3 regions of the Mesorhizobium australafricanum genome follow, and region 2 is predicted to be linked to each of the others. Evidence: predicted binding sites of a transcription regulator. Region 2 holds the regulator's gene; each other region holds the start of a gene.

Region 1 (4,889 bases), on a different contig from region 2:
CCGCGCCCTGGCCGATCCGACGCGCCGCGCTGTCTATGAGCGGTTGGCGACCGGCGAGAGGACGGTGTCCGAGCTGCGCGCCGGCATGAGCGTTTCCCAGCCGGCGGTCTCGCAACACCTTGCCGTGCTGCGCGGCGCCGGCCTCGTGGTCGAGCGGCGCGCCGGCCGCAACGCCTATTACCGCGCCGATCCGCAGGGGCTCGATCCGCTGCTCGGCTGGGTCGAACGCTACCGCGCCTTCTGGCCGGAACGCATCGAGAAGTTGAAGACCGTTCTGAAGGGAATGGACCAATGACCCAAGCACAAAACCCGACAGCGACCGCGGCGCCGCTCAGCTTCGAATGCGAGCTTGCCGAGCCGCCTGAAAAAGTCTGGCGGGCACTGACCGAGCCGGAGCTGCTCGCCGCCTGGATGATGCCGAACGACATGAAGGCGCAAGCCGGCAGGCGCTTCGCCTTTGCCGGTCTGGACGCGCCGATCGAATGCGAGGTGATCGAGGCCGAGCCCGGCAAGCTGCTGCGCTATTCCTGGCGCGAGCAGCCAAGTGCCGAAGATGCCGACCATCTGCCGACATTCGACAGCGTCGTCACCTTCACGCTCGCGCGGACGATTTCCGGCGGCACGCATCTCAGCATCGTCCATGAAGGCTTCGTGGCGGTCGCCGAACCCGTCCTTGCCATTGCCGGCGCGGGCTGCGGGATCTCGCTTCATGCGCGCAAGAACCCGGCCGCGGCCAATGCGCCCTGCATGATGCTGCGTGCCGCCTGATCAAAAGAGGCCCGAGGAAACCGTCATGAGCTTTGCCAATCTGGTGCCGATGGTCATCGAACAATCGAGTCGCGGCGAACGCGCCTTCGACATTTTTTCACGGCTGCTGCGCGAGCGCATCGTCTTCATCAATGGCGAAATCAATGACAGCGTGTCGGCGCTGGTCTGCGCACAGCTTCTGTCGCTGGAATCGGACCATCCCGACAAGGAGATCTCGCTCTACATCAACTCGCCGGGCGGCATGGTGACCAGCGGCTTCGCCATCTACGACACCATGCAGTACATCTCCTGCCCGGTGTCGACGGTGTGCATGGGCTTTGCCGCGTCGATGGGCTCCTTCCTTTTGATGGCCGGTGCGCCGGGGCGGCGGATCGCGCTACCCAACACAAGGATCGTGCTGCATCAGCCGCTTGGCGGCTTCCAGGGCCAGGCCTCCGACATCCAGCGCCACGCCGAAGACATCGTGCGCACCAAGCAGCACATGACCGAGCTTTACGCCAAGCATTGCGGCCGCAGCTACGAGGAGGTCGAGCGCACGCTCGACCGCGACTATTTCATGAGCGCCGCGGAAGCGAAGGAATGGGGCCTCGTCGACCACGTCTACGACACGCGCAAGAAGGCGGCCTGAGGTCTCGAGCCATTACGGCGGCAATTTGATTGCCGCGCGTCTGGCATCGCTGAAGCCGCGCTTCTATAGTTCGCGCATGATCAGCTCCGTTCAACCTAGCCATATGTTTGCTGCCCTTGCCGCGCTTGCCGGAATGCTGATGGCCGGCACCGCACTTGCCGACGACAGCTCGTCGCCGAAACTGCCCGGCGTCAGCGGCGACTACCGCATCGCCAAGCCTGCGCCGCAGCCGGAACCGGACGACGCGCAGCCGGCCGGCAGCGATGGCACCTTCAAGATCGGCAACACCGATGTCAGGATCGGCGGCAGCATAACCGTCGACATGGCGACGGGCGGCATGAGGTCGCCGAACCACTGATAATCCTGTCGTCACAGATCGATGACTTTCTTGACGATCGGCTGAAGCGCTTTTTCGTTCGTCATTCTATGGCGAAGCAAGGAGCGAAGCGACGCGGCGCAGACCATGGAATCCATGCCGTGACGGTAAGGCGCTGCGACGGGGCAGAATTCTGCACCGTTGCACCCCCGGCTGAGGTAACGGCATGGATCCCTGGGTCTTCGCTCCGCTTCGCGTCGCTACGCCCAAGGATGACGACCTTCGGAGGCTTCTCACCAATTCCCACGTTTTGGGAAGAAGGCAGGATCGCAAAAAATGTAAGCCCCGCCACTGCTTCCGCAGGTGGACGGGGCTTTCATGGATCTCAAATCCAATTTTAGCCGGGAGTGGACTGCCGGCGTTCTGTTTCGGATGCAACGCGGCATTCAGCCGACGATCCGACTACGGTCTCTGATTGTTGGAAATCGGCGAGTCACGGTTTGTCGGGCTGGCGTTTCAAGTCTGCCCTGGCACTTATGCCCGCCGCGGCTCCATCTCGGTGTGGAGCCTCAAGGGACTGTCCGGTGGCGTCATGCTCCGCTCCTGGGTCCGTTGCGACAATGTCGTTCGAAGCGCAAATCGCTATCGCCTGCGGCGTCTCGCAGACCGCCAGTTGGGCGGCGAGGCCATCGAAAGACGGCCGGCTTCGTTGACGCCTTTGAGACTGCCCCTCTGGGTCCGCGACGTCAACCGTTGAATAGCCGGTTACCGAAAAATGTGATCGCTGCAGGTTACGTGCAGGTAAGTCCAGCGCTTCTGTGGATCAAAGAGGCGGGCATCGATGGCATCTGTTTCACAACGCTTATGGCGATTGTTTCACAATGCCCATAGCGATTGTTTCCACAACGCTTTGTCAGGAGCGTGTTCGGTCTTTGTTCTTTCCGCTTGCCCGCTCGCGCGAAAGACGGTTAAACGCTTTTGTCGGGAATTGTGGCGTCTCTCGACGTGGCAATGAAAATACCTACATAGGGGATGGCCGGGACAAACCCGCCCAATCCAGCAAATTCCAGATCTGAGGCGGCGACCGGCGATGGCCGACCATAAATACCTTTCCATTCGCGGGGCGCGCGAACACAATCTCAAGAACGTCGATCTCGACTTGCCGCGCGACAGCCTGATCGTGATGACCGGCCTGTCGGGATCCGGCAAGTCGTCGCTCGCCTTCGACACCATCTATGCCGAGGGCCAGCGCCGCTATGTCGAAAGCCTCTCGGCCTATGCCCGCCAGTTTCTCGAGATGATGCAGAAGCCGGACGTCGACCAGATCGACGGTCTGTCGCCCGCTATCTCCATCGAGCAGAAGACCACCTCGAAGAACCCGCGCTCGACGGTCGGCACGGTCACCGAAATCTACGACTACATGCGCCTGCTGTTCGCGCGTGTCGGCATTCCTTATTCGCCGGCCACCGGCCTGCCGATCGAGAGCCAGACGGTCAGCCAGATGGTCGACCGCGTGCTGGCGCTGGAGGAAGGCACGCGTCTCTATCTGCTCGCGCCGATCGTTCGCGGCCGCAAGGGCGAATACCGCAAGGAATTGCTGGAGCTGCAGAAGAAGGGTTTTCAGCGCGTCAAGGTCGACGGTGTCTTCTATGAGATCGCCGACGTGCCGGCGCTGGACAAGAAATACAAGCACGACATCGACGTGGTCGTCGACCGCATCGTCGTGCGCGGCGATCTGGCGACCCGGCTCGCGGACTCGATGGAGACCGCGCTGAAGCTCGCCGAAGGCCTTGCCGTAGCGGAGTTCGCCGACCGGCCGCTCGACTCCAGCCTGACCGGCGAGGATTCCGTCAACAAGTCGAAGAACGAGACGCATGAGCGCATCCTGTTCTCGGAGAAATTCGCCTGCCCGGTGTCCGGCTTCACCATTCCCGAGATCGAACCCAGGCTGTTCTCCTTCAACAACCCGTTCGGCGCCTGCCCGACCTGCGACGGCCTTGGCAGCCAGCGCGCCATCGATCCCAACCTCGTCGTGCCGGACGAGAACGTCTCGCTGCGCGATGGTGCCATCAGCCCGTGGGCGAAGTCGACCTCTCCCTATTATGCGCAGACGCTGGAAGCGCTCGGCAAGGCCTATGGCTTCAAGCTCGGCGACAAGTTCAAGGACCTGGGCGCCGAGGCGCAGAAAGCCGTGCTGCATGGCACTGGCGAGCGCGAGATCACGTTCCAGTATGATGACGGCCTGCGCTCCTACAAGACCACCAAGACGTTTGAGGGCGTCATCCCCAATCTCGACCGGCGCTGGAAGGAAACGGAATCGGCCTGGATGCGCGAGGAGATCGAGCGCTTCATGTCGGCCACCCCCTGCCCCGCCTGCAACGGCTACCGGCTGAAGCCGGAGGCGCTGGCGGTGAAGATCGCCGGAAAACATATCGGCGAGGTCACCGAGCTGTCGATCCGCAAGGCCGACCAGTGGTTCACCGACCTGCCCGCCCAGCTCAACGACAAGCAGAACGAGATCGCGGTCCGCGTGCTCAAGGAAATCCGCGAGCGGCTGCGCTTCCTGAACGATGTCGGCCTCGACTATCTGACGCTGTCGCGCAATTCCGGCACGCTGTCAGGCGGCGAGAGCCAGCGCATCCGGCTCGCCTCGCAGATAGGCTCGGGCTTGACCGGCGTGCTCTATGTGCTCGACGAACCGTCGATCGGCCTGCACCAGCGCGACAATGCGCGCCTGCTCGATACGCTGAAGCATCTGCGCGACATCGGCAACACGGTGATCGTCGTCGAGCATGACGAGGACGCCATCCTGCACGCTGACTATGTCGTCGACATCGGCCCCGCCGCTGGCATCCATGGCGGCCACGTCATCGCGCAGGGAACGCCACAGCAGATCATGGCGACGCCCGCCTCGATCACCGGCAAATATCTGTCGGGCGAGCTCGAAGTGGCCACGCCCGCAGTGCGTCGCGAAGCGAAGAAGAACCGGCGCATCAAGGTCGTCGGCGCGCGCGGCAACAATCTGAAGAACGTGACGGCGGAGATCCCGCTCGGCACCTTCACCGCGGTCACCGGCGTGTCCGGCGGCGGCAAGTCGACCTTTCTGATCGAGACGCTGTTCAAGGCGGCCTCGCGCCGCATCATGGGCTCGCGCGAGCATCCGGCCGAGCATGACCG
Region 2 (4,889 bases):
GGAATGCGCCGTCATCGGCGCAGAGGACGCCGAACGCGGCCAGATCGTCGAGGCGCATGTCGTGCTGGCGCCCGGCGCGACGGCGGACGCAGCGACCGTCAAGCGCCTCCAGGACCACGTCAAGGCGACGATCGCACCTTACAAATACCCTCGCTCGGTCAAGTTCATCGCGGCCTTGCCCAAGACCCAGACCGGCAAGATCCAGCGCTTTCGCCTGCGCGCCGAAAAGCCCCATTGAGCGGGCGATCCCGTTTCAGGTGACGGCCTCCTTGACGGCATAGCGGGCATCCTGCCAGGCGCCCGTGCGCAGGATGTCTTCCAGCACCTCGACAGCATCCCAGACATCCCGGTAGCCGACATAAAGCGGCGTGAACCCGAAACGAACGGTCGACGGCGCGCGGAAATCGCCGATCACGCCGCGCTCGATCAAGGCGCGCATCACCTGGTAGCCATGCGGATGGGCGAACGATACCTGGCTGCCGCGCTCGGCGCCGTTGCGCGGGCTTTCCAGCTCAAGACCAAAGACGCCGCATCTTGCTTCGACCAGCCGGATGAACAGGTCCGTCAGCGCGATGCTTTTTTGGCGCACGGCCGTCATATCGACTTCGTCCCAGACATCCAGCGCTCCTTTCAGCGCCCGCATCGACAGCACCGGCTGCGTTCCGCACAGGAACCGCCGGATGCCCGTGCCGGCGGCATAGCCCTGCTCGAACGCGAACGGCCGCGCATGACCCCACCAGCCGCTGAGCGGCTGGCGAATATCGCCATGGTGGCGGTTCGCGGCATAGATGAAGGCCGGCGCGCCCGGCCCGCCATTGAGATATTTGTAGGTGCAGCCGATGGCGAAATCGGCATTCGAGCCGTCGAGATCCACCGGCAGGGCACCGGCCGTGTGGCACAGGTCCCAGACGATCAGCGCGTCGGCGTCGTGGGCCTTGCGCGTCAGGGCCGCCATGTCGCGCAGCCGGCCGGACTTGTAGTTGACGTGGTTGACCAGGATGACCGCGACGCGATCGTCGACCAGCTCTTCGATCGTCGGGGCATCGACACCTTCGAGCCGCAGCGCCGTGCCCGGCCGCGTCGAGGCCACCCCTTCCGCCATGTAGAGGTCGGTCGGGAAGCTGTCGCCTTCGGCAACGATCACCGAGCGCTCGGGCCGCATTGCAAGTGCCGCGTGCAGGACCTTGTAGATGTTGATCGAGGTCGTGTCGCACACCACGCTCTGGCCCGGCGCGGCGCCGATCAGACGCCCGAGCCGGTCGCCCAGCTCGACAGGCATGTCGAACCAGCGGGCTGTGTTCCAGGCACGGATGAGATCCTGCGCCCATTCCTGCTTCGCGGCCGTCTCGAGCTCGTTGAAGACGTTGACCGAAGCAGCGCCCAGCGAATTGCCGTCAAGGTATATGACGCCTTCCGGCAGGACGAAGCGACCGCGCATGGCGCGCAGCGGATCGGCGGCATCCATCGCCTCGATCTCGGCCAGATCAGGAATTCCCCTCATTGTGCTACCGCCTCCATTTCGACCCGGCGCCGCTCGCACTGCATCGTCAGGCGGCCAAGGGCGGTTGTCTCATCACCGTCGGCGGCAGGGCAAGAACCTTTCGTCCTATGTTAGCTGGTCCATAGACGGCGAAAACTGTGAACCGGAAAACCGCCGAGGTTGGCATTTTGGGTTCGTTTCGTTCACGGTGCAGCACGCGCACCGAGGAGTCGGCGCGAATCTCGCCCGGCACTTTCGTGGTGGTGCCACCTCTTGTTTGAGCTTAAGCACGGGCCGCAAAATCGAGCGGAATCAATGTCACCGCCCGGCTAAAGGCGGCCAGGGCACCATCGGATGCAACATTGTTTCGCCAGCCTTAACAAATTCACTAAACTTTAAACGGTTGCGGAACACAACTGGAACAGATAGTGTTTGTTCTGGGTTTGTTTTTCCGATTCTGGTTTCAGAACCCGTGGGGGCCGCCAATGCTGACGCGCAAACAACATGAACTCCTGATGTTCATCCATGAACGCCTGAAGGAGAGCGGGATTCCTCCATCCTTCGACGAGATGAAGGAGGCGCTCGACCTTGCCTCGAAGTCCGGTATCCATCGGCTGATCACGGCGCTGGAAGAACGCGGCTTCATTCGCCGGCTGCCGAACCGGGCGCGCGCGTTGGAAGTCTTGCGGCTGCCCGACTCGATCGCGCCGGGCCTGAATGCCGCGAAGAAGTTTTCGCCAAGCGTCATCCAGGGCGGCCAGGGCAATCTCAGCCGCCAGGTCAAGCCGGCGACGCCCTCGCGAGCGCCGACGCCAAGCAATGATGACGACGCTGTTTCGGCGGTATCCATTCCGGTGATGGGCCGCATTGCCGCCGGCGTGCCGATCGACGCCATCCAGCACCAGACGCATTCGATCACGGTGCCGCCGGACATGATCACGGGCGGCGAGCACTATGCGCTGGAAGTCAAGGGCGACTCGATGATCGAGGCCGGTATCTTCGACGGCGACACCGTCATCATCCGCAATGCCAACACGGCAAGCCCGGGCGAAATCGTGGTGGCGCTGGTAGACGATGAGGAAGCGACGCTCAAGCGCTTCCGCCGCAAGGGCGCCTCGATCGCGCTCGAAGCCGCCAACCCGGCCTACGAAACCCGCATCTTTGGGCCCGACCGGGTCAAGGTCCAGGGCAAGCTCGTCGGGCTTATCCGCCGCTACTGAGCAATTTTCAGGAAAAGTGCGCGGCGGTTTTCCGTTCGGAATTGCGTTACGATCTACTGAGACGGTTGCGAGGGCTTGGCACCCGTCCTCTCAGGCTTTTCATAAGGCGGCAGGCCCCTCGCCTCGCGAGCGTATTTCCGCTGCTCGTGCCAGGGCCGGTATGGCTTTTCGACCGCGTAGCGAATAGCGGGCCGCGCGGTGGCCGATTGCGGATCGAAGAACACGGCGGCGCTGCCGTCGCGCGCCAGCTGGCGTTTGGTGACGACAAGCACATGCGGATCGTGGCAGGGATTGTAGGCCGTGGCGTCGTTGATGACGATAAGGTCGGCAAAGCCGCAGGCCGGCCGTGCGGTGTCGCGATTTTCGGCGAGCGCGACGATCGCGCCGGAGGGATGCCGACCGATGCAGAGGTCGCCGGTGCAGTAGAAGGGCGAGCCAGGCGGCAGGTCGACGGGATCGGCGATGTCGAGAGCATCCTTGGCGAATGTCTCCGGCGGCACGATTTCCTCGGCTTTCAGCGCCCGTTTCCAATTGTCGGTGGTGAACTCGTTGGAACGGGCGCGGTTGATGGCAAGCTCGCCGCTGCCGATCGGCATTGCCACCAGATGCGCGTCTTCGGAGATGAGCACATCCGGCGTGCGGACATGCGGAATGGCCAGCAGGGCGGCGAGCGCGAAGGGGACGGCGACAAGCCTTAGCCAGGTGGTGGCCATGGTCGCTATGACCAGCGCGATCGTCGCCAGCAGCACCGACTGGATCGAGATCAACCCGACTGCGTCGACCGGCGAGCGCTCGGAAATCCATGCCGAAATAGCGATCATCGCCGTCAGGCCCTTGCCCATCACATAGAGAAAAGGACCGTCGAAGCCGAAGGGCATGGCCAGCGCGCTCAAGACGGCGAACGGCATGACGATCAGCGAGACGATCGGCATGACCGCCAGATTGGCCAGCAGGCTGAGCGGCGACACCCGCTGGAAGTGCCAGATCGCGAACAGCAATGTTGCGCTGCCCGCGATGAGCGACGTCATGGCGGCGCCCCCCACTCCAACCGCCAGTTTTCGCGACACGAAGCCGATGAACGATCGTCTTGCCGGCGGCGCGGTCGCTTTACCGGCGCGATAATCGGCAAAGCCGGCGTAGGCGCCGACCAGGGCGGCGGTGGCGGCGAAGGACATCTGGAAGCTTGGGCCTACCACTTCGTGCGGCGAGACCAGGATGACGGCGATGGCCGAGATCGCCAGGTTGCGCATCGTCAGCGCCGCGCGGTCGAAGAGCACGGCGACAAGCATGACGGCCAGCATGATGAAGCTTCGCTCGGCCGCCACCACGATGCCGGAGATCACGAGGTAGGCGGCGATCGAGACCAGCGCGATGCCAGCGGCATATTTCTTCACCGGCCGGCGCGACGAGAAGTCCGGAAACAGCGCGAAGGCGCCGCGCAGCAGGAACATGATCGTGCCGGCGACCAGCGCCATGTGCAGGCCGGAGATCGAGATGATGTGGTAGATGCCGGTCCGTCGCATCGACTCGTTGATTGCTTCCGGGATCCCGGCGCGCACGCCGACGATCAGGGCCGCTGCAATCTCGCCTTCGGAACCACCGATGCTGCTCCTGATGTGATCGGCAATCCCCTCCCGCGCGTTTTCTATGGCCGATGCAATGCGTGCGCCGAATGGTGCCCCCATTGGCACAGTCGGAGCCGGCGCAATCGGCTTTGGGTCGCCCAGGAAAAAGCCGCTGCCGCCGATGCCGGCAAAATAGCTGTCGAAGGAAAAGTCGTAGCTGTCCGGCCGAACCGGGCCCGTCGGCGGTAGCAGCTTGGCATAGCCGGTCAGCATCGACCCGGCCGTCATGTCGGGCGGGATCCTGCGCGCCGAAAGCCTGACGCGGTCCGGTGCGTAACGCAGTGTCGGACGCTCCGTGGAAATGAGATCGATGGTCAGCCGCACGCGGCCATTGGCCATTGCTTCGGCGATGACGAGGCGGCCGGTCAGCCGCGTCTGGATTTCGGACCCCAGCATCGGCGTAGCCATCCGCCAGGTCTCGACTTTGGCCGCGAGAAAGCCGAGCGCACAGAAAAGGCTCGCCATGAAGACAAGGTGCGTTCTCTGCCAGGAACGCGAGACCGCCGCGCAGACGGCCATCAGAGCCACCGCCGCAAGCGGCCTGTATAGGTCAGGCTCGGTGGT
Region 3 (4,889 bases), on a different contig from region 2:
AAGCGCCTTCTGCGCGGCGGTGCGCACCGCCTTGGCGTCCTCGCCGCCGGCGCTTTGGTCGGCGGTGAAGCGGAAACCCTGCAACTCGCCGACATGATGGCCTTCGACGAGGACGGTTCCGGTTGGGCTGATTTCGGCTTCAGGCATGGTATTTTCTCTAAGGCGCCGCATGAGGACGGAAGTCCTGCGGTCTACAAAGCGTTTCGTCAACCGCTCATGCAGCGCATCCGACAATCTGTCTTCGATTTCGCGCGTCTTTTCCTGCCAGTGTAGCTGATCGGCCAGCCAGCCAGGGCGATTGGAGACGAAAGTCCAGGTGCGGATCTGCGCGATCCGATGCGAGAGCGTGTCGATATCGCCCTCCGTCGTGTCGGCGCGCCGCACCTGCTCGGCCATGTAATTCTCATCGACATGGCCATGGCGGGCAAGGTCCGTATAGATCGAGGCGATGAGGTCGGCATGCTGGGCCGGCGCGATCTTGCGGTAGTCCGGCAGGGCGCAGGCTTCCCAGAGCAGCGCGACGCGCTCCTTGCCGGAGGCGAGGGCGCGGATATCGCCGTCGCGCGACAGATGTTCCAGCGCCTGCGCGTCGACAGCCGGCAGCGCGCGGGTCAGCCCTTCGACCGGCGCATTGGTCTCGATCGAGCGCTTCAGCGCATCGAGGCTGGAAAAGTCAAAATCGGCGGTGCGCCACTGCAGCACCTTCACCGGGTCGAAGTCGTGCGCCTCGATCTTCCTGACCAAATCCTCGTCGAACGGATCGACCTGGCCGGTGACGCCGAATGTGCCGTCGCGCAGATGCCGGCCGGCGCGGCCGGCGATCTGGCCGAGCTCGGCCGCGGTCAGGTTGCGATACTGATAGCCATCGAACTTGCGGTTCTGGGCGAAGGCGACATGATCGAGGTCGAGGTTCAGCCCCATGCCGATGGCGTCGGTGGCGATGAGATAGTCGACGTCTCCGGACTGGAAAATCTCCACCTGCGCGTTGCGGGTGCGCGGCGAGAGCGCGCCGAGCACGACGGCGGCGCCGCCCTGCTGGCGGCGGATCAGCTCGGCGATGGCATAGACCTCGTCGGCGGAAAAGGCGACGATCGCCGTGCGCCGCGGGAGCCGGGTGAGCTTCTTCGAGCCGGCATAGGCGAGATGCGAAAGCCGTGGCCGCGTCACCACCGACACGCCCTTCAGCAGCTTCTGCAGAATGCCATGCATGGTGGCGGCGCCCAGAAGCAGCGTCTCCTGACGGCCGCGCAGATGCAGGATGCGGTCGGTGAAGATGTGGCCGCGCTCGAGATCGCCGGCGAGCTGCACCTCGTCGATGGCGACGAAGGCGGCGTCGGTTTCGCGCGGCATGGCTTCGACGGTGCAGACCGAGTATTTCGCGCCGGCCGGCTGGATCTTCTCCTCGCCGGTGATCAGCGCCACCTTGTGGGCGCCCACCTTCTCGCAGACGCGGGCATAGACCTCACGGGCGAGCAGCCGCAGTGGCAGGCCGATGATGCCGGTCTCATGCGCGACCATGCGCTCGATGGCGAGATGGGTCTTGCCGGTGTTGGTGGGGCCTAGCACGGCCGTCACGTCGCGGCCCGAAAGGATCAGCGGCTGGGAGTGTTTCGGCTGGATATTCATCGGCTCGGAAATAAGTGTTTCTGCCGCTTTTGGTCGGAGGCGCGGCGGCGCCGCCGCGTGTGACAGCCGACACATAGGGATTTAGCACGCGAAGCGAAAGCGGAATGTTCCTTTGGGGACAAGCGAGGCCAGCCGGGGACGGTCGAAATCGGCTGTTGTTAACGGCTGGAACGAGTCTGGAACGAATCAGCGACGAATCGCTGACTCGTTCTGATTCAGGTTTTGTTCACGGCTATATGTGGATTTTCTGACGATGAGTCTCACCAGATGCTGAATCGACAAACTGGCCCGATTCATGCTTGGTCCTCGCTGGACCCAGGCCGTCGTTAACCTTTGCCGGTGAACGGTCGCGGTCGACTTGGGGGTGGCCCTCAAGATTATGAAATCGTTGATTTTTCTTAATCGCTTTTAACGAATTCGGTGATGTTTGCGCCGTCTGTCGTTAACTTTTCGGCCAAAGCCAGAACGAATCGGCGACGAATCAGCGATCCGGTTATTTTCCCGGTTTGTTCACCCCTAGATATGGTGTTATCCACAGCTTGCCCACCGAAAATTCACAGCTTGCGAAGCGGGTTGCGCACAGGGCGTGGCCCGGCCGTTAACTTTTGCGTGCCGAATTGAGGCAAGGTGGCGCGCCGGCCTTTCCGGCGGGCGCGTAAGGCGGCCCAGATGTCAGGGCCGCCCAGAGCACGATCCCTAAAAGTTGCAGGCTTTTAGGGGGAGATCACGCTTCAAAATAAGATCTAGAGCGGGGTGGCGATTCAAAGAAATGCCGTCCCGCTCTGAATGACAATCGGGTATCAGGCGAAGTACTGGCCGCCATTGGCTGACATGGTCGAGCCGGTGATGAAGCCGGCCTCATCGGAAGCAAGGAAGACGACGCAGCGCGCGATCTCTTCCGGTTCGCCGAGGCGGCCGACCGGGATCTGCGGGATGATGCGTTCGTTGAGCACCTTCTCGTCGATCGCCTTGACCATTTCGGTCGCGATATAGCCGGGGCAGATGACGTTGACGGTGATGCCCGCGCGAGCCCCTTCTTGAGCAAGAGCCTTACTGAAGCCGATGTCGCCGGCCTTGGCGGCGGAGTAGTTGACCTGGCCGGCCTGGCCCTTCTGGCCGTTGATCGAGGAAATTGTGATGACGCGGCCGAACTTGCGGTCGCGCATGCCGCTCCACAGAGGATGCGTCATGTTGAAGACGCCGGAGAGGTTGGTGTCGATCACTTCCTTCCACTGCGCGGGCGTCATCTTGTGGAACATGGCGTCGCGGGTGATACCGGCATTGTTGACCAGCACCCCGACCGGACCGAGATCGGCCTCCACCTGCCTGATGCCGGCGGCGCAGGCATCGTAGTCGGCGACGGACCATTTGTAGACCGGGATACCGGTCTCGGCATTGAATTTCGCGGCCGCCTCGTCATTGCCGGCATAGTTCGCGGCGACCGAATAGCCGGCGTTCTTCAATGCGACCGATATCGCCGCGCCGATGCCGCGCGATCCACCTGTGACGATTGCTACTTTGGACATGTGCTCCTCCCTGTTGGTGGAGGAGCGAATAGGGAGTGGCGAATAGCGAGTAGGGATCTATGTCCCGTCGCGCCGACGCCATTTTTCCCTATTCGCTACTCCCTATTCGCTATTGGCTCAGTTCAGCGCTTCGACGCATAGGGCGATGCCCATGCCGCCGCCGATGCAAAGTGTGGCAAGGCCCCTCTTGGCGCCGCGGCGGCGCATCTCGAACACCAGCGTGTTGAAGACGCGGGCGCCGGAAGCGCCGATCGGATGGCCGATGGCGATGGCGCCGCCATTGACGTTGACGATCGCGGGATCCCATCCCATGCCCTTGTTGACGGCGCAGGCCTGCGCGGCGAAGGCCTCGTTGGCCTCGACGAGGTCGAGATCCTTGACCGACCAGCCGGCCTTTTCCAACGCCCGCTTCGAAGCGGGAATAGGTCCGGTGCCCATGATCGCCGGATCGACGCCGGCGGTCGCCCACGAAGCGATGCGCACCAGCGGGGTGATGCCGCGCCGGGCAGCCTCGGCCTCGGTCATCAGCAGCGCGCCGGCGGCGCCGTCATTGATGCCGGAAGCGTTGGCGGCGGTGACCGTGCCGTCCTTGTCGAAAGCGGGCTTCAGCTTGGTCATGGCGTCAAGCGTCGCGCCATGACGAATATACTCGTCCTGGTCGACGACGGTGTCGCCCTTCCTGCCCTTGATGGTGAAAGCGACGATCTCGTCCTTGAACTTGCCAGCCTTCTGCGCGGCTTCCGCCTTGTTCTGCGAAGCGAGCGCGAACTGGTCCTGGTCGTCGCGGGTGATCTGGAACTGGCGGGCGACATTCTCGGCGGTGTTGCCCATGTGGTAGCCATTGAAGGCATCCCACAGGCCGTCCTTGATCATGGTGTCGATCATCTTGTAGTCGCCCATCTTGACGCCGGCGCGCAGATGCTCGGCATGCGGCGACAGCGACATCGATTCCTGGCCGCCGGCGATGATCACCTTGGCGTCGCCGGTGGCGATCTGCTGCATGCCGAGCGCAATCGCGCGCAGGCCCGAGCCGCAAACCTGGTTGAGGCCCCAGGCGGTGGTCTCCTTCGGCAGGCCGGCATTGATCGAGGCCTGGCGCGCCGGGTTCTGGCCCTGCGCGGCGGTCAGCACCTGGCCGAGGATGACCTCGTCGACTTCCGCCGCCTCGACGCTCGCCCGCGCGAGCAATTCCTTGATCACCACGGCGCCGAGCTCATGCGCCGGCGTGGCGGCGAAACTGCCGTTGAAGGAGCCGACCGCGGTGCGGGCGGCGCCGGCGACGACGATTGAATTGGAAGCGGCCATTTTCTTCTCCAGACTTCGAGGGGTCGTGTTTTAGGCTATCGTTGAAGACTTTTCTTGCCCGTTCAAGGGGCCAAGTCAAACCGGAAATGGGCATGGGCGCAATGCGCGGCAAGCAGAGCGCGCACCGGTTGCGGTAACATGACGTTGACCGCGTGGCGGATTTTGCCATGGCCATGCAGCATTAATTGATGCCGCAGTGCACAAACCACTTGGAATTGTGACGCTTTTGCGCATATCCTCGCCAAAGGGCACAATCGTTACCGGCCGCTTACCGCGAGCGCGCCGGTATCCTGGGGAGGATACGGATGGCCGCGAAAGACGACCCGATCGTCATCAAGAAATATGCCAACCGCCGGCTCTACAACACCGGCACAAGCACCTATGTGACGCTCGAGGACTTGGCCGAGATGGTCAAGAAGGGCGAGGAGTTCA

The links. The regulator LexA, encoded in region 2, represses DNA repair genes until DNA is damaged. The targets are predictions, from matches to a motif close to TGTTCNNNNTGTGTTCNG.
Region 1: the regulator LexA is predicted to act here: its motif matches at 2,635-2,652, upstream of uvrA (excinuclease ABC subunit UvrA).
Region 3: the regulator LexA is predicted to act here: its motif matches at 1,793-1,810, upstream of RFM98_RS29160 (helicase-related protein).

The regions. Positions count from the first base shown of each region.
Region 1 is NZ_JAVIIT010000001.1:673,926-678,814, reverse strand. Features, by position in the region: gene RFM98_RS03290 (ArsR/SmtB family transcription factor) at 1-295, shown strand, start outside; gene RFM98_RS03285 (SRPBCC family protein) at 292-768, shown strand; gene RFM98_RS03280 (ATP-dependent Clp protease proteolytic subunit) at 794-1,396, shown strand; gene RFM98_RS03275 (hypothetical protein) at 1,500-1,754, shown strand; gene uvrA (excinuclease ABC subunit UvrA) at 2,803-4,889, shown strand, end outside.
Region 2 is NZ_JAVIIT010000019.1:51,673-56,561, forward strand. Features, by position in the region: gene RFM98_RS26820 (benzoate-CoA ligase family protein) at 1-238, shown strand, start outside; gene kynU (kynureninase) at 254-1,501, opposite strand; gene lexA (transcriptional repressor LexA) at 1,966-2,700, shown strand; gene RFM98_RS26835 (ComEC/Rec2 family competence protein) at 2,754-4,889, opposite strand, start outside.
Region 3 is NZ_JAVIIT010000025.1:13,714-18,602, forward strand. Features, by position in the region: gene RFM98_RS29160 (helicase-related protein) at 1-1,626, opposite strand, end outside; gene phbB (acetoacetyl-CoA reductase) at 2,427-3,152, opposite strand; gene RFM98_RS29170 (acetyl-CoA C-acetyltransferase) at 3,270-4,457, opposite strand; gene phaR (polyhydroxyalkanoate synthesis repressor PhaR) at 4,763-4,889, shown strand, end outside.